DNA from 3 places in the Lactobacillus sp. B4026 genome. Region 1 is predicted to be linked to each of the others. Evidence: predicted binding sites of a transcription regulator. Region 1 holds the regulator's gene; each other region holds the start of a gene.
The links. Region 1 encodes HrcA, which represses chaperone genes, less so after heat shock. Its sites were predicted from a motif close to TTAGCACTCNNNNNNNNNGAGTGCTAA; they were not measured.
Positions count from the first base shown of each region.

Region 2: the regulator HrcA is predicted to act here: its motif matches at 4,012-4,038, upstream of J3U69_RS05480 (Hsp20/alpha crystallin family protein).
Region 3: the regulator HrcA is predicted to act here: its motif matches at 2,379-2,405, upstream of J3U69_RS04695 (ATP-dependent Clp protease ATP-binding subunit).

Region 1 is NZ_JAFNPD010000002.1:121,131-129,229, reverse strand. It holds gene lepA (translation elongation factor 4) at 1-38, opposite strand, end outside; gene dnaJ (molecular chaperone DnaJ) at 169-1,311, opposite strand; gene dnaK (molecular chaperone DnaK) at 1,390-3,252, opposite strand; gene grpE (nucleotide exchange factor GrpE) at 3,271-3,864, opposite strand; gene hrcA (heat-inducible transcriptional repressor HrcA) at 3,877-4,926, opposite strand; gene ribF (riboflavin biosynthesis protein RibF) at 5,066-5,998, opposite strand; gene truB (tRNA pseudouridine(55) synthase TruB) at 6,020-6,913, opposite strand; gene J3U69_RS02470 (ribosome-binding factor A) at 6,956-7,318, opposite strand; gene infB (translation initiation factor IF-2) at 7,337-8,099, opposite strand, start outside.
Region 2 is NZ_JAFNPD010000005.1:21,859-29,957, reverse strand. It holds gene trpS (tryptophan--tRNA ligase) at 1-259, opposite strand, end outside; gene J3U69_RS05505 (SOS response-associated peptidase family protein) at 356-961, shown strand; tRNA gene J3U69_RS05500 (tRNA-Gly) at 1,060-1,130, shown strand; gene J3U69_RS05495 (CPBP family intramembrane glutamic endopeptidase) at 1,183-1,845, opposite strand; gene J3U69_RS05490 (nucleotidyltransferase) at 2,076-3,389, opposite strand; gene greA (transcription elongation factor GreA) at 3,470-3,931, opposite strand; gene J3U69_RS05480 (Hsp20/alpha crystallin family protein) at 4,144-4,572, shown strand; gene J3U69_RS05475 (C1 family peptidase) at 4,717-6,033, shown strand; gene J3U69_RS05470 (nucleoside hydrolase) at 6,102-7,040, opposite strand; gene J3U69_RS05465 (ABC transporter permease) at 7,050-8,006, opposite strand; gene J3U69_RS05460 (ABC transporter permease) at 8,006-8,099, opposite strand, start outside.
Region 3 is NZ_JAFNPD010000004.1:1,354-9,452, reverse strand. It holds gene J3U69_RS04695 (ATP-dependent Clp protease ATP-binding subunit) at 240-2,342, opposite strand; gene J3U69_RS04690 (ATP-binding cassette domain-containing protein) at 2,563-5,094, opposite strand; gene J3U69_RS04685 (alpha/beta hydrolase) at 5,091-5,981, opposite strand; gene J3U69_RS04680 (PTS sugar transporter subunit IIC) at 5,959-7,281, opposite strand; gene J3U69_RS04675 (hypothetical protein) at 7,438-7,665, shown strand; gene J3U69_RS04670 (DUF975 family protein) at 7,738-8,099, opposite strand, start outside.

The DNA.
Region 1 (8,099 bases):
ATATGTTTTTGATAATCTTGTAGTTTTTTAATATCCATATGTTATTTGCACCCTTTTTTCTATCTTTATTATTATAGCAAATTCACCGTTAGGGATAAAATTTTTGGTAAAACATTATTTTTACCCACAAAAAAGACATTAAGTTCAGAACTTAATGTCTTTTTGTTATTATTGCAATTTCTCTTTTAGTCTTTCAAAAAAGCCTTTTTCTTGGGGAGTGATTGAGCCGCCACCAGCTTTAACAAAGTCCACTAAAGCTTGCTTTTGCTTTTCGTTGATCGTTTTTGGAATCTGGACTTGAATAGTAGTAACCTGATCACCATTGCCATTACCGCGAAGGTAAGGAACACCTTCACCACGGATAGTGAATTTCTTATTCGGTTGTGTTCCTGCTGGTATCTTTAACTTCTTATCACCATGGACCGTCTTAACCGTAATTTCATCACCAAGAGTAGCCTGAGCAAATGAGATTGGTACGGTAGTATAAATTGTGTTCCCACTACGCTCAAATTCTTTAGATGGCTTAATTCGGTAGCTTATGTACAAATCACCATAAGGTCCACCATTTTTACCTGCTTCACCTTGACCTTCATAACGGAGTTGTTGACCATTATCAATTCCGGCTGGAATATTAACCTCAATGGTATTTTTACCGTCTACAACGCCATTACCATGACAAGTCTTACATGGATGCTCAATGATGACACCCCGACCATGACATTTATCACAGGTAGTTTGCCGCCGAATTACACCAATCATTGACTTTTGGCTAACGGTCATTATTCCCGTACCACCACATTTGTCACAGGTAACAGGTTGAGTACCCTTTTCAGCACCGTTACCCTTGCAAGTTGGACAAGTTTCACTGCGAGTATAAGAAACTTGTGTTTTCTTGCCATTAATCGCATCCATAAAGTCAATTGTTAACGTATAATCAAGATCTTCTCCACGAGTTGGTGCTTTCGGATCAACATGACGTGACGAAGCCCCAGCACCACCAAAGAAATCATTAAAAATATCGCCGAAATCGCCAAAGCCACCGAAGTCGCCATATCCTTGGCCGGCTCCACCGCCAAAGCCGCCCTGACCATTTACGCCAGCAGAACCAAATTGGTCATATTGTGCCCGCTTTTGCTGGTCATGTAAAACTTCATATGCTTCGTTAATTTTTTTATATTTTTCTTCTGCACCAGGTTCATGATTGATATCTGGATGATACTTTTTAGCTAGTTTACGGTAAGCAGAGTTAATTTCTTTATCACTGGCATTCCGATCAACGCCTAGCACATCATAGTAATCTTCTTGTGCCATCTAAAAGCTCCTTACTTTACAAAAGAAAAGAACTACTTATGCGGCAGTTCTTTTCTAATTTATTCAATTATAAACCCTTTATTTATCTGGGTCTACCTTATGAAATTCACCATCGCCAGCAGAGCCATTATCAGAGCCGCCATCTTGTGAACCTGGGTTTTGTGGGCCTGCCTGCGGACCAGCTTGACCTTGGGCACCTTGAGCTCCACCGTTAGCTTGGTATAATTTTACGGCTAAATCTTGAGCAACTTTTGATAATTCATCCTTCTTGGTCTTCATTTCATCCAAGTTATTATCTTTTTGTGCCTTCTTTAAAGCCTCAAGTGCATCTTTAACCTTCTTAGTATCGTCATCTGATACCTTGTCTTTGACTTCATCTAAGGTCTTTTCAGTTGAGAAGATTAATTGGTCAACCTCATTGCGAAGATCGACTTCTTCCTTCTTCTTTTTATCCTCTTCAGCATGTTCTTCAGCTTCTTTTTGCATCTTTTGAATTTCTTCATCAGATAAGCCGGAAGAACTCTTAATAGTAATCTTTTGTTCTTTTCCAGTACCCATATCCTTAGCAGATACATTAACGATACCATTCTTATCGATGTCAAATGTAACTTGGATTTGTGGTACACCACGAGGAGCAGCAGGAATGTCAGTTAACTCAAAGCGACCCAAAGTCTTGTCATCAGCTGCCATTGGCCGTTCACCTTGTAAAACATGGACATCTACTGCTGGTTGATTATCAGCTGCAGTTGAGAAAATTTGGCTCTTTGAAGTTGGAATTGTGGTGTTCTTCTCAATTAATTTAGTGAAGACGCCACCCATTGTTTCAATCCCTAATGAAAGTGGTGTAACATCAAGTAATACGACATCTTTAACGTCACCAGAGATAACCCCACCTTGAATAGCAGCACCTAAAGCTACAGCTTCATCCGGGTTGATTGAATGGTCAGGTTCCTTACCAGCCCACTTTTTAACTGCTTCTTGAACAGCAGGTATACGAGTTGAACCACCGTTTAAAATAACTTTATCAATATCGCCAACAGTTAAATCGGCATCCTTCAACGCATTATCAAATGGGATCTTGGTACGATCAACTAAATCAGCAGTCAATTCATCAAACTTAGCACGAGTTAAGTCAGCTTCAAGGTGAAGAGGACCAGACTCACCAGCAGAAATGAACGGAAGAGAAATATGAGTTGATGATACACCTGATAAATCTTTCTTAGCTTTTTCAGCAGCATCCTTTAACCGTTGTAAAGCCATCTTGTCTTTAGAAAGGTCAACGCCATTTTCATCTTTAAAGTTCTTGATAAGCCAGTCAATAATCTTATTATCAAAGTCATCCCCACCAAGGTGAGTATCACCGTTAGTCGAAAGAACTTGGAAGACGCCGTCACCTAGTTGCAATACAGAAACATCAAATGTACCACCACCAAGGTCGTAAACTAATACTTTCTCGTCTTCGGCATCTTTATCAAGACCGTAAGCAAGTGATGATGCAGTAGGCTCATTGATGATCCGTTTAACTTCTAAACCGGCAATCTTACCAGCGTCCTTAGTAGCTTGACGTTGTGCATCGTTGAAGTATGCAGGTACGGTGATAACTGCTTCCGTAACTTTTTCACCTAAATAATCTTCAGAAAACTTCTTGATGTATTGTAAAATCATGGCAGAAATTTCTTGTGGAGTATAAGACTTATCGCCAATTTTTACTTTGTAATCAGTCTCACCCATATGACGCTTAATTGATGAAATTGTGTTAGGGTTAGTGATTGCTTGTCTCTTAGCAACTTCACCTACTTGAATTTCACCATCTTTAAATGCGACAACGGATGGAGTGGTACGGTTACCTTCTGGGTTAGTAATAATCTTTGGTTCTTTACCCTCTAAAACTGCTACTGCTGAGTTAGTGGTTCCGAGGTCAATACCGATAACTTTTGACATTAATAATCTTCCTTTCAATTATTGTGCAACAACAACCATTGCTGGTCTTAGTGTACGATCTTTATATGAATATCCTTTTTGTAAAACTTGAACAACGTGATCTTTTTGTTCATCATTTTCAGCTTCTACAGTTTGTACTGCTTGATGTAAGTTAGGATCAAATTTAGCTCCCTCAGCTTCAATTTCACTGATACCATGATCCTTCATCGCCTTAATCAAAGAATCCAAAGTCATTTGGACACCCTTTTTAAGTTGTTTAGAAGCTTCATCATCTACTTTAGTATTCAAGGCACGTTCAAGGTTATCCATTGCTGGTAGAACATCCTTTGCTAAAGATTGTGATTCATACTTGATTAATTGTGCACGCTCATTATTGTAGCGATTTTGCATATTTTGCATTTCCGCTTGACTACGAAGGAATTTGTCCTCCAAGTCTTTCTTTTCTTCTTGAGCTTTGGCTAAATTTTCCGCAAGCTTTTTTTCTGCGGATTTTTGATCTTCGTGTTCGTCAGCCTTAGTATTTACTTTGCTTTTTTCATCTTTTGTAGCTTTTTCTGTTTGACTTTTATCTTTGGCCAAATCTTTTTCGCTAACATATTTTTCCTTACTCACGGCTAACCTCCTTTATTTAAACCTACCATAATATTCAAGTAGTTTCTTAGCCAATTCATTTCTAAAGTATTCCAAAAGGCCAATAACTTGTGAATATGGCATATTATTCGGGCCAAGTAAAGCAATTATGCCCTTGCCATGGGAGCCAACGCTATACTCTGCCGTAAGCAGACTATAATCTCTTAACAAATCATTTGACAATTCAGAACCCAAACTTACACGTACCGGATATTTACCACCATCTGAATTAGTCTTGTCATCAACAAAATTAGAAATCAAATCATTGTGATCAATCAATTCATATAGTGAACGCAAGCTAGAAACATCATCAAACGAACTATTATTCAATAAGTTGATTTGACCATCAACGTACATCTGCTCACTAGCAGCATCGTTAATAACATCTTCAACTAAATCAATTAGTTCACTTACATGATTACTCGTTAGCTTTTTACCCAAGGTCTGATTAAGCAAGGTAGGAGTTATCTCACTTAAAGCTTTTCCTACGAGTTCATCGTTAATCATCCGCACAGCTTTTTCTACTTCATCACCGTGAACATTATAAGGTAAGCTGTAAACTTGGCTATGGACGTTACCATCACTAGTTACCAAGATTGCCATAATTTGGCGATTAAATAACGGTACGATTCGAAAGCCAGTGATAGTTAAATCACTATTTTCGGGTCCCTCTGCAAAAGCAGTGTAATTAGTCAAGTCAGAAAGAATTTTGGCAGCTTCCTGTACAATCTCGTTGACTTGGTGAAAAGGCTGATCTAATTGACTAACAATTTTCTGGTAAACAGACGACGGGATTTGAAGAGGTTCAAGTAAATTATCTAAGTAATACCGATACCCTTCTGTAGACGGTACGCGTCCACTTGAAAGGTGTGTTTTCTCAAGTAATCCCTTGTCTTCCAAAGCAGCCATTTCATTACGAATAGTTGCACTAGAAACTTTAATTGGCAACTGATTCATGACCGTTTTAGATCCAACCGGTTCATGCGTTTGCGTAAAATCATTAATAATTGTCTTTAAAATTAATTCTTGACGTTCGGTCAACATAAAAATCGCCCTCACTTTTAGCACTCATACTTATCAGGTGCTAACAATTATTATGATACTAGTTTTTAGCAGAATGTCAAGTCGAGTGCTAAACTTTTTTATGACAAAATGCAGTTTTCTAATTAACCGGAAGAATTTATTAGTTTCTCTGGGCAAAATAAGCCTTTATTTCAGCTTCATCTTGTTTCATCTGCATTTTTAGCTCGTTCAAGTTAGCAAACTTAATCTCACCACGTGTATACTTGTACCATTTTATAACCATGTCCTCGTCATAAGCTTCTTCATTAAACCCAAATAAATTAGATTCAATAAAAATCTTCTTATTATCATTAATAGTTACATTATAGCCAACACTAGTCATTGAGTCATACCATTGACCCTTAATTTTAGTTCGGGTTGCATACACGCCAACCTTTGGCACCACTTTGTTAGTATCCCATACTAGATTAGCTGTAGGAAAGCCCAATTTATGTCCATTACGCAGACCATGACCTACTGTCCCAGACATAACATATGGCGCACCCAAAAGTTTTTTTGCTAAGTCCATCTGACCAGCAGTAATTGCCTTTTTAATTTCCGTCGAGCCAATCTTTTGACCATCATAAGATTGTTTCGGAACATCAATTATTTCAAATCTGCCTCTAGCAAATTTAGGGAAATTTTTCATATTAGCAATATCTTTGGGACCATAAGTATAATCAAAGCCAGCCACTACCGTGTCAGCACCCAGTTTGACGACAATGTTATCAACAAATTCTTGTGCAGTTAACTGGCAAAATTGCTCATTAAAATGCATGACCAATAAATAGTCGACACCAAGTTTTTGCATTTTATAGGCTTTTTCACCTAAATTATCTATATAGGTAACTTGTGAATTTTGGTAAACCTCTTTAGGATGACGGTCAAAGGTCATTACAACCAAGGGCAAGTGCTTGTCGTCTGCCTTTTTTTTGGCAATTTTAATTAACTGTTGGTGTCCGAGATGGACGCCATCAAAAAAACCAAGCGCTAAGATAATATTAGTTGGAAATAGCTTTTCGCCGATGGGGTAAGTTAAATGGATAATGTGCACGATAAATAACCTTCATTTCACCTATTCGTTTTGTAACAGCATCAAATCAGGGCGATAAACAGCATCATCCTTTTGATAGATTGCTTTAACGCTATTATTGTACCTTAATGCAACCTTTTTTGCATTCGTTTTCAAAGGAATTGAATTGCCATTTTTTACTTTTAGCCATTGACCACTAGTTAAATCGCAAGTTTCATAGTCCTTAAAAAAGGCATCAATTGGTTGAATAAAGTTGGTCACTTCATCAGGATGAGCAATAATTTGATCAAGTTTAACCGCTTGATCAATGGTAAAACCAGAACTTGCAGTCCGGCGTAATGTTTTCATCACGGCTGGAACCCCGAGCCGGGTGCCTAAGTCATTAACAAGGGATCTTACATATGTACCTTTACTACATTCAATTTGAAAATCAAATTCTTGAAAACTGGTTTTTGAATCAAATACCGGTTCAGACATAGTATCATAGGCAAAAATTTGCACTTGCCTTTTTGGCCGTTCTACTTCGATACCCTCACGAGCGTATTCATATAAATGCTTACCATTAACCCGGACAGCTGAATAAATTGGTGGTACCTGTTCAATTTGGCCAACGAATTTTTGCATTTGCTGTTCAATTTCTTCTTTTGCAATCGGATCAGTCAACTTCTGACTTTTGAGAACCTTACCACTTATATCATAGCTATCAGTAGCATAGCCTAAAATAGCTGTCCCCACATATTTCTTATTTTGCGTATGCATTAGTTCAATTAACTTGGTAGCCTGACCAATCGCTATTGGCAAAACACCAGTTACATCGGGATCCAAAGTACCAGCATGACCGATTTTCCTAATATGAAGGGCTTTGCGTAAATGGTAGACGACGTCAGCACTGGTCATGCCTTTGTCTTTATCTACCACTAAAATTCCATTTATCATTTTACCTTACCCACTAAAAAAGCGCCCAACAGCGCTTTTTGGTTAATTATTTCGATCTTCATCTTGCTTTTTAACTTCAGCAATTAGTCGATCAATTTTACTACCATATTTTACTGAATTGTCTCGCTTGAAAATTAATTCAGGCACCTTATAAACTGTTAAAATTTGACCAAGCAAATGACGCATCATGCCCTTTGCTTTTTCAAGTCCTGCAGCAGCTTCTTCTTCCTTTTTTGGATTTTCAGAAAGAATGCTGTAGTAAACAGTTGCATACGACAAATCATTAGTACATTCAACTGCAGTAATTGTAACATCGCTTACGCGTGGATCACGAATATTTTTCCGCAGAATTTTGGTTAATTCACGGAGGATCTCTCCTTCAACACGACCTACTCTGTGTTTCATGTTTTCCTCCCCGTCAAACTAGTTAGGCTTAACTTCTTGCTGTTCAACTGCTTCTAATTCATCACCAATTTTAATGTCATTATAGCCTTCAATTGTCAAACCACAGTCAAAACCTTGCTTAACAATTTTAGCATCATCCTTAAATCGCTTAAGTGAAGCAACTTTACCGTTATAAATGACCACACCGTCACGAATTAAGTTGACATCAGAATCGCGTGTGATGTAACCCGAGTCAACAAAAGCACCAGCAATAGTTCCGACTTTAGAAACTTTCCAAGTTTCACGAACTGTTAAGTTGCCGACAACCTTGTCCTCGTATGTTGGCTCAAGCATTCCTTGCATAGCCGCCTTAACATCATCAATCGCCTTGTAAATAATACTGTATAAGCGAATATCGACACCATCAGCCTCAGCTTGTGACTTAGCAGTTGCCGTTGGTCGAACATTAAAGCCGATGATGAAGGCATTGGAAGCACCAGCCAATGTGACATCAGATTCATTAACGGCACCTACGCCTGCGTGAATAATGTTAACGCGAACGCCCTCTACCTCAATCTTTTCTAGAGATTGTTGCAAAGCTTCTGTCGAACCTTGAACATCTGCCTTTAAGACAACATCGACTTCCTTCATATTCTCTTTCTTCATTGTGTCAAACAAATTATCAAGAGTAACATGAGTAACATTTTCACGTGATTGTTGTAATGCTTGTTGAGCTCTTTGCTCACCAACACTTCGAGCAGTCTTTTCATCATCAAAGACAACGATCTTATCGGCTGATTCA
Region 2 (8,099 bases), on a different contig from region 1:
GAGACTGAACAAAAATAGTTGAAATTTCAGGATTAATCCCCACAGCCAGATAATCTAGGGCAACTTGGATTAGACTAGCCCGAATTTTTTCAGGATCACGAGCGTTATCAGTTAACGCCTGCGTATCGGCAATCATAATATACGGATGATACTCACCTGAATTTTGTAGCAGCACGCGGTTTTTCAACGAACCAATATAATGACCTACGTGCAACTTTCCCGTTGGGCGGTCACCTGTAAGGATAACTTTTTTATTCATTGTCTTTAACCTTTCCTAAAAATAAAACCTGCTTTAATGTGATAATTACAGTTAATTCTACCAAAAATTAAGCAATGATTAAATATGGAGGATAAAATGTGCAATCAATTTCAACTGCCAAGTTTGGCAGATACCAAAAAGTATTTAGTTAGTGACCTTCATTTACCTTTAGAAGAACCATCATTTGACTTTCCTGAAAACTGTAGCGTTTTTCCTAAAGGGATTGCGCCAGTGCTGCTTTATCAAGATAATCGCTTGGAGCTGGTTCCTAAAACCTGGGGTTATCCCAGTCCATTTGACCATAAAAAGGTTGTTTTTAACGCTCGCATTGAGCGCTTCTTCGAAAAAAAGCGGTCGATGTGGGATTCTTCCTTTGCTAAGTCAAGGTGCATCATCATTGCTAATCAGTTCTTCGAATCTGGGCGTAAAACTTACACTGCCACCAACAAACACCAGTATCACGAACGGTTTACCTTTCATAATCCAGATGAACCATTAACTTTAATCGCCGGGATTTATCAAAATGATTATTTTTCAATGGCAACTACTAAGCCAAATTCTGTTATGGCGCCGGTACATGACCGCATGCCGCTAATTATTGCACCTAATGAACTGCGCCAGTGGCTTTTTCAGGACTTTTCTAGCTTAGTCGATCGCAAGCAAATAAGCTTAACTTCCGCCAAAGTCCCCAACCGAAAGTAAATTTTGCTTACCCAACTACACTTAAAGCTAACTTCTTGCATTAGACCAAAAACAAAGCTTGGTTTTACCGCTAAAAAATGGTAAACTTATTCAGTAATGCGGGTATAGTTTAATGGTAGAACGTTAGCTTCCCAAGCTGAAGATGCGGGTTCGATTCACGCTATCCGCTTAAATTAAAAGGCAATGATTTAAACATCATTGCCTTTTTTGTTGTTCATAAATTAGGTCATAATTAGTAAAATAACGCCATTTAATGCCGCTAAATAGACCGGCATCCACATTGTTTGCGTATATAAGTACGACCAAGCAAAAATCGCCCCAAATAGTGCATTAACCACCAACAAGGGGACAGAGCTTTGCCAGTTAAGCAGACTAAATAAGATACCAGAAGTAATAATTCCTAAAATGGCTGTTGCCACCGTATTACTACGGAAAGCATAATTAAATAAAAAGCCAGTTGTCAAAAATTCCTGCAAAATTGGCAAAACCAAGCCAACTGCTACCACTAGGAACCAATAGGTCGCGACAGATTCATGCTGCAAATAAGCAATTTGAAAACCATAGAATTTAATTTTGCCATAAGACTGCAACCAGGCAGTACAAATTCGCAAGGCGGTCACAACTATCGTTAAGCTGATAATCAGACCAAAATTGCTAAGCCAGGAGCCAGAAAAACTTCGGTCAAAAAAGCGCTGTTCACGGTTAAACCGATAAATAAAAAATAGTAATATCATCAAAGAAATTGTTGCAAATAAAATCAGATCCCAGATATGGATTGGCGAATTTTTAGCAACTAACTTGATTACGCCAGCAACCATTAAATAACCAATAAAATAAACGATGTAGCGTATAAGGTTGCCCTCTCTTGATGCTGGTGTATTCACTAAAATTACCTCTATCCTATATGTACCTTACAAATTCCATATTATAGCAAAAAAAGCTAATTTTATGAAACGCCAGCTTAGATTTTTCAGTTTGCTTTTTATTGTTAGCATCTTGCACTCAAACCAAGCCTAAGTGCTTATTTTAAAAAGGATTTTTCTCGGCAATACTAAATAAGCGCAAATGCTTTTGGTAACAGTCAATTAAGCGATACATGGCTACTTTATCACAATTATTCGTACGCGTTTCCGCCATTATGACCACCCACTAGGCTGCTACGTCTTATTGCCGTGGCGCCTTCCATTAGGCTGGAGGCTTTAACCAAACTTTTAAAGCCATATTTTCGCCTTATTTGGTCAATCGTTTCATCAATTTTACGTTTCTTTATTTGGGTAGAAGGCTGCATAAAGAAGGTTAATTGCTGACAAGTATCCGGAATGAGCCTGCTGCAGCTGACTCCCAGCGCCCGAACTGTTTCACCACGCCAATTTTTGCGAAACAAAGCCAGTATTTCTTGTACGAGTAAATCATTGTCATTAGTCGGTGAAATTTTCCGCTGAACATTGAAGCCCGTTCGATCGCCTGTCGGTTTATACTGCGAAAAGCCAACATACAAGCTAACACATTGGGTTTGAAGCTTATGCGCACGAATTCTGGCAGCAACTTGCTCACCAATTTCACGCAAAACAATTTCGAGTTCACGCTGATTAGTATAATCCTTGGTTAAAATTTGCGAGTTACCATAATTTTTCATTTTTGGAAAAAACTTTTCGCTAATAATACTGCGATCAACACCCCAACTCATTGCAAATAATTGTTCGCCAATTACGCCAAATTCTTTCTTCAAAATCGCGGGATCGGTATGTGCTAATTCATACATATTATTAATATGCAAACGCCGCAAATGATGCGCTGTTCTTTTGCCAATTCCCCAGACTTCTTCCATATCAGTAATTCGCCAAATTGTATCAGGAACATCAATATAATGCCAATAGTCAATCATTGAATGGCGGTGCTTAGCAGAAATATCCATTGCTAGTTTGGCAAGAAGCGGATTTTCACCAATTCCGCAAGTAGTATATAAGCCCAACTTATCCCTAATCTCACACTGAATTTTACGTGCGACTAAATAGGGATCATCCCCAAACAAATGCCAAGATTTAGTCATATCGATCATGCTTTCATCAATTGAATACGCATGAATATCTTCATCCGCCGCATACTCACGAAATATATCCAGCACTTGCATGCTGCGCTTAATATATAAATTCATGTGCGGATCAACCAGCAATAAATCAGGTGCATCTTTTTTAGTGGGCAAATCGCGCACACGCATCACGTTAGTTAAACCATACTTTGCTTTTGCTAAAGGAGAAGCCGCCATAATTAACCCTGAACCATACTTGCTATCAGGCTGATGGGACACCACTGCCAGCACAGCCTTCATGGGATTAAGTCCTAGTTCTAGCGCCTCACAGCTTGCAAAAAATGACTTATTATCAATCATAAACACTACGCGGTGGGGTTCATAACGATAATCATACATTTTTTCCACTCCTTGTTACAAACCTTTGTTCGTCTAAAGTTAATTATACAAACGCTAGTTCGATTAATCAAGTGCAAAATTTAGTCAATTGCCATAATAGTAACGTGATATTCTCCCGCAGGCGCCATTACGCTAACTGTCGTATTCACCTCTTTTTTCATTATTGCTTGCCCAAGAGGTGAATCAAACGCAACCTTTCCGTCGGCAATATCTGCTTCCATCCGGCCAACTACTTTATACTTCTCTGTTTCGTCATCATCATCAAATTTAAGTGTGACTGTCTTACCAAGGTCAACCTTCCCATCAGCGGTTTTATCAACAACATCAGCATATTTTAGTTGTTTTTCTAAGTACCGCACGCGGCTTTGTAAGTGACCCAGATCACGCTTGGCCTCAGTGTATTCAGTATTTTCCGACAAGTCACCCAGTGCCCGGGCCTCTTGCAAAATCTTAATTCTGCGCGGACGATCCTTTTTCAATTCAGCTATTTCGTTCTTAATTTTTTGGTAACCTTCCGGCGTCATTTTCTGATAATAAACCAATATTTTTACTCCTTTTGTTTGTTAGAAAAAAATTTTCCACAAGCTATTATTACTGCCACAACAGTTTTCAGCTTTTATTCTTAGCACTCGAAAATAAAGAGTGCTAAATGCTTTAATTTTAATTTTCTAGGTACTATAATAATAACTGTAATGAGGAAATAGCAAACACCCCATTACAAAACTTAATTAAATTTGAAAGGAAGCTTTTTACTATGGCAAATGATATGATGAATCGGCACAATGACTTATTTGATGCGATGAACGATTGGTTTGATCTTCCAAGAAAATTTTTTGACGATGGCGATATGGCCAAATTAATGCAATCAGACGTTGTTGAAAATGATAAAGAATACATTATCAAAGTAGACATGCCTGGAATGGATAAAAACGATATTAACTTAAACTACAATAACGGCATTTTGAGCGTATCAGGCTCTAGAAAATCATTCAAAGACCTATCTAATGATAAGAATAATAGTCTTATTCACCGTGAAAGAAGCGAAGGTCACATTTCTCGCAGCTTCAGATTACCAAATGTGGTTGCAAGTGAGATCCATGCAAAGTATGATAATGGTGTATTGACTATTACTTTACCAAAACAAAGTTCTGGTCAAAGTGATAATTCAATTCAAATTGATTAACTTATTTAATAAAGATTGCAAGAAGTTCAAGATAAGTTGCCAATACAAATAATTCTCTAAAACGAGTTCAGCTATTGAACCCGTTTTTCTTTTGGCTTAAAATATAAAGTAATTTAAAATTAGATTAAAAAAGGAGAATTATTAATGGGACACAAAATTACTGTTCAAGAGCTTGAAAAGTTTGCGAACAATTTTAATGACAACCCCAAAAATCAGGTTGTTGCCCGTGCTGCTCAAAAAAGCGGCGTTTCGATGGCAGCTTATAACGAGCGGGTTCAAAATGAACTAACACGTGTTTTTTCAACAGAATTAGATACTGAAAATGTTACTAACCAACTTCATTCAGGCCGCTGTTGGGAATTTGCCACTCTGAACATACTACGTCATCAATTTGGTAAAAAATATCACTGCAAGAATTTTACTTTTTCACAAAGTTATAATTTTTTCTGGGACAAAATTGAACGTGCCAACACTTTTTATGACAACATTTTGGCTACCGCTGATGAAAAATTAAATTCACGTACGGTTGAAGCCATCTTAGGCGGAGCCGGCGAAGATGGCGGACATTTTCATATGGGTGCTGCTTTAATCGAAAAATATGGTGTCGTTCCGTCATACGCCATGCCTGAAAGTTTCAACGCCAATAACACTGATGCGTTTGGCAAGACTTTAGGCGATAAATTGAGAAAAGATGCATTAGTATTGCGGGAATTGAAGCAAGCGGGCAAAGACAAAGAAGTCGAGCAAGCACGCGAGCAATTTTTAAGTGAAGTCTACCAGATGACGGCAATTGCAGTCGGTGAGCCACCAAAGAAATTTGACCTTGAATACCGCGATGATGACAAGAAGTACCACTTGGACAAAGACTTGACACCACTTGAATTTTTACACAAGTACATGGGCGAGGTTGACTTTAATGATTACGTTGTTTTAACTAACGCTCCTGATCGTGAATATAACAAGTTGTACGGCATCCCATTTGCTGATAACGTTGGCGGCGTCTGCAGAATTAAGTTCTTGAATGTACCGATGGAATACTTGGAAACTTACGCTGTTAACCAGCTAAAAGATGGTGAAGCCGTTTGGTTTGGTAATGATGTCCTTGTTCAAAGCGACCGCAAGCAAGGATATCTTGACAGCGATTTGTACAAGTATAGTGACTTATACGGCGTCGATCTCAGCATGTCAAAAGCTGACCGTCTACGGACCGGTTCAGGTTACGCCAGCCATGCAATGGTATTAGTTGGTGTCGATGAAGATAAAGGCCAAATTCGCCAGTGGAAAGTCGAAAACTCCTGGGGCGAAAAGAACGGTGACAAAGGTTTCTTCGTTATGAACGACAAATGGTTTAAAGAATATGTTTATGAAGTAGTTGTCCACAAAAAGTACCTAACTTCTGAACAAGTTGCCTTAGCCGAAGGTCCAGTAACTGACCTGCCAGCATGGGATTCAATCGCCTAAACTAAATTTATATAACTTAAAAGACGAAACTCGTTAAACGAATTTCGTCTTTTTTGTCATTATCAAACTTATTCTGCCCGCATCAGAATTTCGTCAAATTTCTTGAAAAATAGCTTCTTATCAGCTTTAGTTACCAAGGTAATCTCGCGGCCGTTAGGATCATCTTCCATTCGCCCGGCTGCAGTTCCGGTTGTAACTACCTTAACCCGCCTTTTTTCTGAAGCTAAAACTACTTCAGGATAAAGAGCACTAATTGCCGTTAAAACATCCCAGAAGTAGAGTTGCATCGTTTGAATTGGCGGATTAACGAGGAGACTATAAGCCTGCCCCACTAAATCAATTGCAGGATACTTGCGTAAACTTGCCCAGTGCATCTTCAATTCGTCCGTTAAAGGCAACTCTTCACTACTTTCAAGGCCGATAACTTCCATTGCAATATTTGACTTAAGAACGCGTTCGACCGCAAACGGATCCCAAAAAGCATTCCATTCTTGGGTACCATCAGCGTTAACTTGAACCACATTGCCGTGACCATCAAGCGAGCCACCCATCCAGTAAAGCTTGGCAATTTTATCTTCAATCGCTGGGGCAGCATCAAGTGCACGTGCCAAGTCGGTCAATGGGCCTGTCATTACCAGCGTCACTGGCTTTTGGGCATTCTCCAGTTTAGTTACGATATCAAGATGAGCTGGTTGATCAGCTTCTTTAGTCGTCATCTTACCAGCCTCATTTAATAGCGGCAAAGAGTTAAAAGAATAGGACGCTGTTCGCCAATCGGCCGGGAATTGATTGACCGCCCGAGAATTGGACTTTGCTATTGCTAATTGGTCTCCCCTTAAATTAAACCGATCCGTCATTTTGCGGCAAACTTCCACAGACGGATCAATATAACCGTCGGCATCAATTGCACTGACGCCAAGCAATTTAATATCGGGTGCGAGTAAGAAAAGCAAATACGACACTAGATCGTCGATATTACCATCATGATTAAAATAAATTTCTTTCATTTGTTCTCCTTATTTTGACTTAATATAATTTTGTCCGTCTGCTGCGGGTGCAACTGATTTACCAAAGAATAATACCAAAATGACAATCGTAATTACATACGGTGCAATTTGCATATAAACTGATGGGATATGATTGAAAAATGGCAGCTGGTTACCAATAATACTAATACTTTGCGCAAAGCCAAAGAATAATGATGCCAGCATTGCTCCAAGCGGATTCCATTTACCAAAAATCATTGCGGCTAACGCCATAAAACCTTGTCCCACAATAGTTGAAATGGAAAAATTACCAGAAATGGCCTGTGCAAAAACTGCCCCACCAATTCCTCCTAAGAAACCGGAAATAAGAACGCCCGCATATCTCATGGCGTAAACGTTAATTCCCATTGTATCAGCTGCTTGGGGATTCTCACCACAAGAACGTAAACGCAAGCCAAAACGGGTTTTATATAAAATCCACCATAACAAAATAGAAACAATAATTGCCAGCCAAGCAGGTGCAGAAGTGTTTTTAAAGAAAATTGGTCCAATTACTGGAATATTGGCCAAGCCAGGAAAGCTGAAATAGCCAAAACTTTGCGTAATGTTTTCGGTTTGACCTTTATCATAAATCGCTTTAACGAGAAAGACGCCGAGTGGTGGAGCCATCAAGTTCAAAACCGTCCCACTAATGACATGATCCGCATGGAAGTTAATTGTTGCTACCGCATGAAGCAGTGAAAATACTAAACCGACTATTCCACCAACAATTAACCCTAGCCAAGGAGTGGCTTTGCCAAAGGTGGATGCAAAAGTCAGGTTAAAGACTACTGAGGCAAAAGCGCCCATGGTCATAATTCCTTCAAGGCCAACGTTTGTAATCCCAGAATTTTCACTGTAAACGCCACCTAGTGAAGTAAAGATTAGTGGCGTTGAGTAAACGAAGGTGGAAGACACCAATAAAGATAAAATGGTAAGCAAATTCATTAGTTTCGTCCTCCTTCAGTGCTGGTTGCACTTGGTGCCTTGTCCTGAGTAGTAGCTATCTTTTCTTCTTGCTGCGAGTCACTAGCAGTTACC
Region 3 (8,099 bases), on a different contig from region 1:
TGTCAATCCTTTATTGCACAAATTACCAAAATATCTTTTTGGCAAAAAATAGTTAACTCTGCTTGAGTGTCACACGTGAAACAAATAGTTCAGTCAGTAGTTCAATACTATGATAAAAGGCAATAACCATTGGGCAGGAAAAAACTTACTACTTCAAATTTAGACAAAAAAAGACTAGCTCCCGCGAAGTAGCGGAAACTAGTCCTCAATTATTGTTTAGCAATTAGCCTAATTTTCAATTAGTCCTTATTTTCTTTAGTTTCAGATTTAGTTTTATCGGTCTTATCAGCTTTTGGTGTGATAGTTAAAACTGCATCACCATTTAAGTAAACATGCTGGTCATCTGCAGTAAACTTAACTTCTTTGGTGTCAGGCTCCTTCATTAGCAATTTTGCAATTGGAGTTTCCAGATCTTGCTCAACTACCCGACGTAGTGGCCGTGCACCAAATTTCTTATCATAGCCTTTTTCTGCCAAGTAAGCTTTTGCTTCAGGGGAAATTTCTACTTTCACATCCCTCTTAGCTAAGACATGTGACATCTTCTTTAAGTAAATATCAATGATCTTAGTCATATCTTCTTCGGTCAGTGAATTGAACGGTACGATTGCATCAAGCCGGTTCAAAAACTCTGGTCTGAAGTAAGCTTCTAAGGCTTTGATCATTTTATCATGGTCGACCTTGCCATCCTTGAGTAAGTTATCAGAATACCCAGCATTTGAAGTCATGATCAATATTGTATCTTTAAATGAAACAGTTCTACCTTGGGCATCGGTTAAGCGACCATCATCCATAATTTGTAATAATGCGTTAAAGACTTGTGGATTAGCTTTTTCAATTTCGTCAAACAAAATCAAGCTATATGGTTGATGCCGTACTTTTTCAGTTAATTGTCCACCTTCACCGTAGCCAACATAGCCTGGTGCTGAACCAATCAGTTTATTAACTGCCATTTGGTCTTGGTACTCGGACATATCAAGTCTAATCAGGTGATTTTCACCGCCGAACAATTGAATTGCCAATTGTTTAGCCAGCTCAGTTTTACCAACACCAGTTGGACCAGTCAGTAGGAATGACCCAGTTGGACGATTATTATCCTTGAATACTTGCTTACGGGCAATTGCATCAGTAATCACGTCAATTGCATTATCCTGATCAATAACGGCCTTCTTTAATTTAGCAGCTAAATCAAGGTTCTTTTGTCCCTCACTGGCATGAAGTTCGCTCATTGGAATCTTAGTTTTTGCTTCAATTAAAGCATAGATGTCTTGGTCGGTTACGCGTGGAGTTGCAGCATCATCAACGTGATCAGCTTTTTCACGTAATTCCTCAATCTTCTTCTTCAAATCACTAGCTTTATTGTAGTCCTCATTTTTAGCGGCCTCTTCTTTTTCCTTTTCAAGACTAGTAATTCTCTTTTTAATTGATGCTTCATCACTAGGAATAGTGTCAAGACCCTTCTTAGCACCAGCTTCGTCCATTAAGTCAATTGCCTTATCTGGCAAATAGCGACCCTGAATGTAACGTTGTGATAATTCAACGGCTAAGCGTAAAGCACTGTCACTGTATTTAACGTGGTGATAGTCTTCATACTTTTTCTTTAGACCCTCTAAAATTTTAACCGTTACATCAGCGGATGGCTCTGGAACTTGTACTGGTTGGAAACGACGTGCCAAAGCAGCATCATTTTCAATTCGACGGTATTCTCCTGTTGTCGTTGCACCGATTAAGTTCAAGTCACCACTAGCCAGAGCTGGTTTCAAAATGTTAGCAGCATCGCCACTATTATTTTCAGAATCAGTTGAACCTGCACCAACAATGTTATGAATTTCATCAATGAATAAGATGATGTTTGGATTCTTTTTAGCTTCGTCAATTACCTTCTTCAGGCGCTCTTCGAAACTACCACGAAGGCTAGAACCCGCAACCATATCATTAATGTTAATTGCAATAATATGCTTATCTTTCATCTTGTCAGGAACATCACCTGAAGCAATTTTTTGTGCTAAGCCCTCAACAATCGCGGTTTTACCAACACCTGCAGGTCCGACTAAAACCGGATTATTCTTTTTACGTCTGCTTAAAATTTCAATTACTTCTTGGATTTGTTCATCACGACCAATTACAGGATCGTATTTATTGTTTTTAGCTTGCTCAACTAAGTCAACGCCAATTGGTTTTTCCTTTTTTGGTTGACCAGGCATTTGGCCGTTCTGGTTCATGCCTTGTGGAGAAATATTCATGCTCGAATAGTGAACTGGAATCGAGCCATTATCATCATTGTTAAAGAAAGAATTATTTAATTCGTTAAATAGATTGTCAAATTCGTTATCAAAATATGCCATACATATACACCCCTTTAATAGGTTTAAATTTTGTAATTAGCACTCGATGCTGTCGACTGCTAACTGCTTACATATAATATTGTAGCAGGTTATCCACAGAATGCAACCCTTTTTGCTTACTTTTCCACATTTTTTTGCTTAACTTGTGAATTTTTCCTTTTTTAACTAAAAAACCTTGATAAATCAACTTTATTGTTGTTATCAAGGTTTAATAATTATGCTATTTTTGATATAAATTCATGTGTTCAGCCAAATATTTGGCGGTTAAACTATCCTTTTTGTGCGATATATCCACAGGCTGCCCACATGCAACAATTTTTCCTCCCTGCAATCCACCGCGTGGACCCATGTCAATCATATAATCACTATTAGCCATAATATCCAGATCATGAGTAATCGTAATAATCGTTGCCTTCTGCTTCAGTAATTTTTGAAAAACAGCTAGCAAGGTCCTAACATCGTGTGGATGAAGACCAACTGTTGGCTCATCAAAGACAAAAAGACTGCCTTTTTGCCGCCGGTGGAGATGACTAGTCAATTTTAGCCGCTGTGCTTCTCCGCCTGACAACGCAGGTGTTGATTCACCTAAATGCAGGTATCCTAGCCCCATATCATGCAAAGTAGTAATTGTTTTTTCAATCTTAGGCTCATCCCTAAATAACTGTTCTTTCAAAGCATCGTCAACCGAATAATCAAGCACGTCTGCAATACTCAGTCCATGCCATTTTACACGCAAGACGTCTTGGTTAAACCGGTGACCGCCACAAACCGAACAAGTCTCAACCATATCGGGCAAATACTGAATATCAAGTGAAATTGCTCCGGTACCACCACATGCCGGACACGCACCTTCTTTATTATTGTAGGAAAAATGCGCTGCCTTATACTTTAGCTTTTGAGCTAACGGCTGGCGGGCAAATAATTTGCGCAAATTATCCATAATATCAGTATAAGTAGCGACCGTAGAACGCTGATTTTTGCCAACCGGCGAAGAATCAACGCTAATAACATTTTTGATTCCACCGCTAGTCAAATCTTTTACCCAGCTTGGACCATCTACCTGTTTTTCTTGCGCCTTTAATGCGGGAATGAGCGAATCAAGAATTAACGTTGTTTTGCCTGCTCCAGAAAAACCCGTAACTGCAGTCAACCGCCCAACCGGAATTTGCGTGTGAACATTTTGTAAATTAAAGCGGCCTTTGACAGTAAACTTAATTGTGCCTTCACTAAAAAGCTTCTTTGTATCCACCTGTGGCCGCACATAAAGCGGAGCTGTTCCTTTTAAATACGGACCAATTAGGGATTCTGGCTTCTGCGCAATTTCTTTTGGCGAACCTTCAGCGATTATTTGGCCGCCCTGCGAACCTGAACCCGGACCAATTTCAACAATCCAGTCAGCAGCACTTATAATTGAAGTTTCATGATCAACAACGACTAATGAATTGCCTTGATTGACCAGTTCGTGAAAAACCTCAATTAACCCAGCAACATTATCTGGATGCAGTCCCACAGATGGTTCATCCAGCACATAAAGTACTCCTGTAGTTTCTGTCCGCAAGGTGCGCCCCAATTGAATTCGCTGCAATTCACCAGTTGAAAGACTATTAGCCTGACGAGCTAAGCTCAAGTAATCTAACCCTAATTTTAGTAGGGGCTTAACCTGATGCAGCAATTCACCCGTCAGATTTTGCGCTAAAGCTTGCATATCATCTGGCAACCAGGCTGCGATTTCTTTCATATAATCGTCAAGTTCACCGAGCGTAAGTTGTTCTGCTTCAACAATATTTTTTCCAGCTACCAATTGACTCCAGCGACTTGGGTCAATCCGGTGCCCATGACAGCGCGGGCAGGTTTTAAAACGGTAAAAAGAATTAATCCGTTCCAGTCCACGCTCTGATTTCGTAGTTTTGCGTGAATTGGCCACAGCATTATAGGCATTTTCATATAAGGCATCGAGATGATAAACTCGGCCCGTTGAAGTAGGCAAATCCACCGGCACCTTACGTTCCTTGCCGTGTAAAACAATTTCCTTTTCTGCTTTAGTCAAGTCTTTGTACGGTACGTCTGTCCGGACACCAAGTTCACGGGCGATGCGCCACATCCAATTGCGACCCGGAATCTGCCAGGTCGCCACGGCACCATTTTCTAGAGTTAATTCTTCGTTAGCAATAATCTTACTATCATCAATTTGTTCTACTGTTCCTAAACCTTGGCATTTTTTACATGCGCCATCGGAATTAAAGGCAAAATCTTCTGCACTAAAAGCATAGAATTGTTCGCCACAAGCTGGGCAAGTAAGGCGCCCCATTGCCTCACCGGTTAAATCCATCGCTTCAGCAATCTTGATTGTTGGCGCCATCCGGTGGCCATTGGGACAAACTGGCGAACCTAACCGGGAAAAAATTAGCCGTAAAACATTGAAAACTTCTGTTACCGTGCCAACGGTTGACCGGACGCCCGGAATACTCGGCCGCTGGCGCAAGGCTAGCGCCGAAGGGATGTGCTTTACCTCATCGACTTGTGCCCGCCCGACCTGACTTATTCGCCTTTTAGTGTAAGCCGCCAGCGAATCAAGGTAGCGACGGGCACCTTCAGAATACAGAATACCCATTGCTAAACTGGATTTACCCGAACCACTTAAACCTGATATTGCGACAAATCGGTGCAATGGAATGGCCACATTGATATTTTTTAAATTGTTGACCCTGCCACCAATAACTTCGATTTTAGTCGGCTGTTCTTGATATTTCATGTATTACGATCCTTTCTTCTTGGTTTCAGCTGTTTTCCCGGCTTAACTGGTCGATCTGGTTTTCTCAGTAAGTATTCCCGAATTGCCTGGATAACCTGCTTATTTTGCGGTAAATCCGAGTGGTCAGCTTTCTCGCCGGTTACGGTCATCGCTGTATAAGACTTTACCTGATTTTGAAAAATAAACTTACCCGCAGCAACGCTTGTTTCTGGTACAATGCCGTCTGATTCGTAACTTTTACCACCAGATAATGAATAAACCTTAAGGTTTTTAGGCAAAGCGGAACGCTTTTTAATAAAATCAGCTAACATTTGTGTGCGATTCTTGATATTGCTCTCAGTAAAATTATACGGCGTTCCCAATGTCATTAGCCGCTTCATTTTTGTGTCACTTGCATACTGTGCATAATAATGCTCCAGCCAATATGTCCAAATCAACCCACCGTTTGAATGACCGAAGGCCTTAAAATTATTAAACTTGTAATTTTGCATTAATGAGTCAAACGCAATATCCAACCAATAGGCTTGTTTCTTGATATTGGCATAACCATCCTTATTATTAGCAAAACCAATAATGATGATCGGTTCTAAATCATTTTTCCCAATTGAACCACTGTATGACAGTTTTGCTTCACGTGAAACAGTAACTTTGAGCACACTATGCTGATTCATGGTTGTTTTATTCAGTTGGTCAATCAAATCATTAAAGCGCTCGGTCGTTGCACTCGATCCCGGCACCATGATTACCGGTGAAAGCAGTGAGCGGCTGCGTTCGGCTCGGGCTTTATTATCCCTTTTCATCCAAAAATAACTGGGGATGGCGAGGACAACCATGAGTGTAATTAACAAAGTCAACCATTTTAAATTAGGATTTTTGTGCAAACGCATTGCTGCTGCCCCCTTTACTCAACTTCAGTTTTAATTCTACTCTTTCATTTATCCTGATAAACGGCCACATTAAGCATAAATCCAGGGCGAAAAGCACCATCACAAACAAAAGAGCCGTCCAGTTGCCGTTAGTGCCAAAAAATGAAATCAATAGTCCCGGAGTTCCCTTTAAAATAGGATATACACAAACAGGAATAATCCGCAATGTGATTGCACCTGCGGCTAAAGTCATGTTAATTAATGGAATTAAAATACTTGGTAAAATAAAAACAGGATTAAGAATAATTGGCAGGCCAGCCGCAAAGCCTAAACTTGACCCAAAAGCTGCTGGGATTAAATTAAGCCGTGCAATTGCGCCGATTTCCTTGTTTCCGTGCCGCAGTAACAGTAAAACAATCACCGCTAAAATGACACTCGCGCCGCCCATCGTACCGTAAGCCTTAATTAACGAGCTACCTAAGTACTTGTAGGGCACATTCCACGAACTACCGTGCTGAAACGCATATGTCAGATTCTCAGCAGTGTAAGCATTATTTACCGTGCCAGCAAAAGCATGTAAAGGGTAGCCGATCCCCAACCAGTTTAGAAAAGTTACTATTAATGATAAGAATAAGACTTCTAACAGGTTGTTCGTGGTTTGCAGCCGGCTGACCAATTCGTTAAAACTAGCAGAATTGAGTAATTTGATTTGTAATTCATAAATAATAATCCCGAGCACCACTCCCAAAGCGAGTGAAACAAAAAAGGGCAACACTGCGTCCCAAGCACGATGCTGAATCCACTTTGTGCTTTCATTTTCTACTGGTACATAATTTTTTCCTAGTAAATGAAACACCTGTCCAACACAAAAACCAACAATTAATGCACTAAAAACAGCATTAATTTGTAACAGGCTGATTGTGAATGATACTTGATTGCCGTGGCCACTGTTAGAGGCATATGAACAAAAGAGCATAATTAAAACGGAAGTCATTCCTGACATTGTTGAATCTTTATGGTAGATTCTAGCGGTATAGCGCGCCATAAAATAGCTGGCATAAACGCCAAATACCCCAAACGTTATTTCAATCATGCCGCGACAAACAAATGAACCCGCATACCAAATATGATCAGACATGATTTTATCAAGACTAAAAATGTTATAAATCAGGCCATCTGGAGAAAAGACCAAATCATTTAGCAGATTGAAAAAAGCACCAATAACAGCAATTGGCATTAGCATTACTAAGGTTCTTTGCGCCGCCCGCAAAAAAGTCCATTGCCTAATTCGCAAAACAGACTTTGTAAGTATATTTAACATTGTTCAAGCCCTTACTTTATACAGTATTTGGAATAAAATACTACTCCAATTATTCACTACCAGCAATTTTTTTATTTGAAATATAAATTTATTCCTTTCTGACCGCCCTGATACGTGAAAATGTTATAATAGAAGCGGTTATTGGAAGGTGGGAAAATGAGCAGGAAAAAAATCGAACTGAATGAAAAAGTAGAAAAACTGGCAGAAAAGTATCTCCAACTAACTAGAACTGATTTAGATGACCTAACCAATACTGCTTTAAAGGCTTATCTTATTGATCATTTAAATTCCAACCAAATTAAAGAAGCGCTAAAAGATACTGATGACATAAGCTCCGAATATACCGGAAAATTGTTTAATATTGATGATTTAAACAAATTTTAGCTAAACATTTAAACAAACTAAAAAGGACAGGCTGATTAATGAGCCTGTCCTTTATTTTGTTTATTTATTAAATTATTGTCTAAATTGATCACCGGCCAGATTACGGTAGAAGTTTGCCTTGGTCGTTTGCTCATATGGAATAAGCCAAATAAAGCCGATTCCTAGAGTAAGCGATGCAAGAATTGCCCAACCAATGAAACTGAGATCAAGTACAAATAATTCCCACTTGTGTCCGTTCATCAGCCGCCTACTTTCTGTAATACCGGTAGTTGCATGAACTTCATGACCACTATCAACCAGATCACTAACAATATAAGGCGTCATTGCATAAGAATAAGACTTAATGAGGCCGGGAATGACTAACAGTAATGACCACAAAAATTGAAAAATATTGCTTAAAAGATAATTAATTAGTTCCGGAATAAACCGATTAT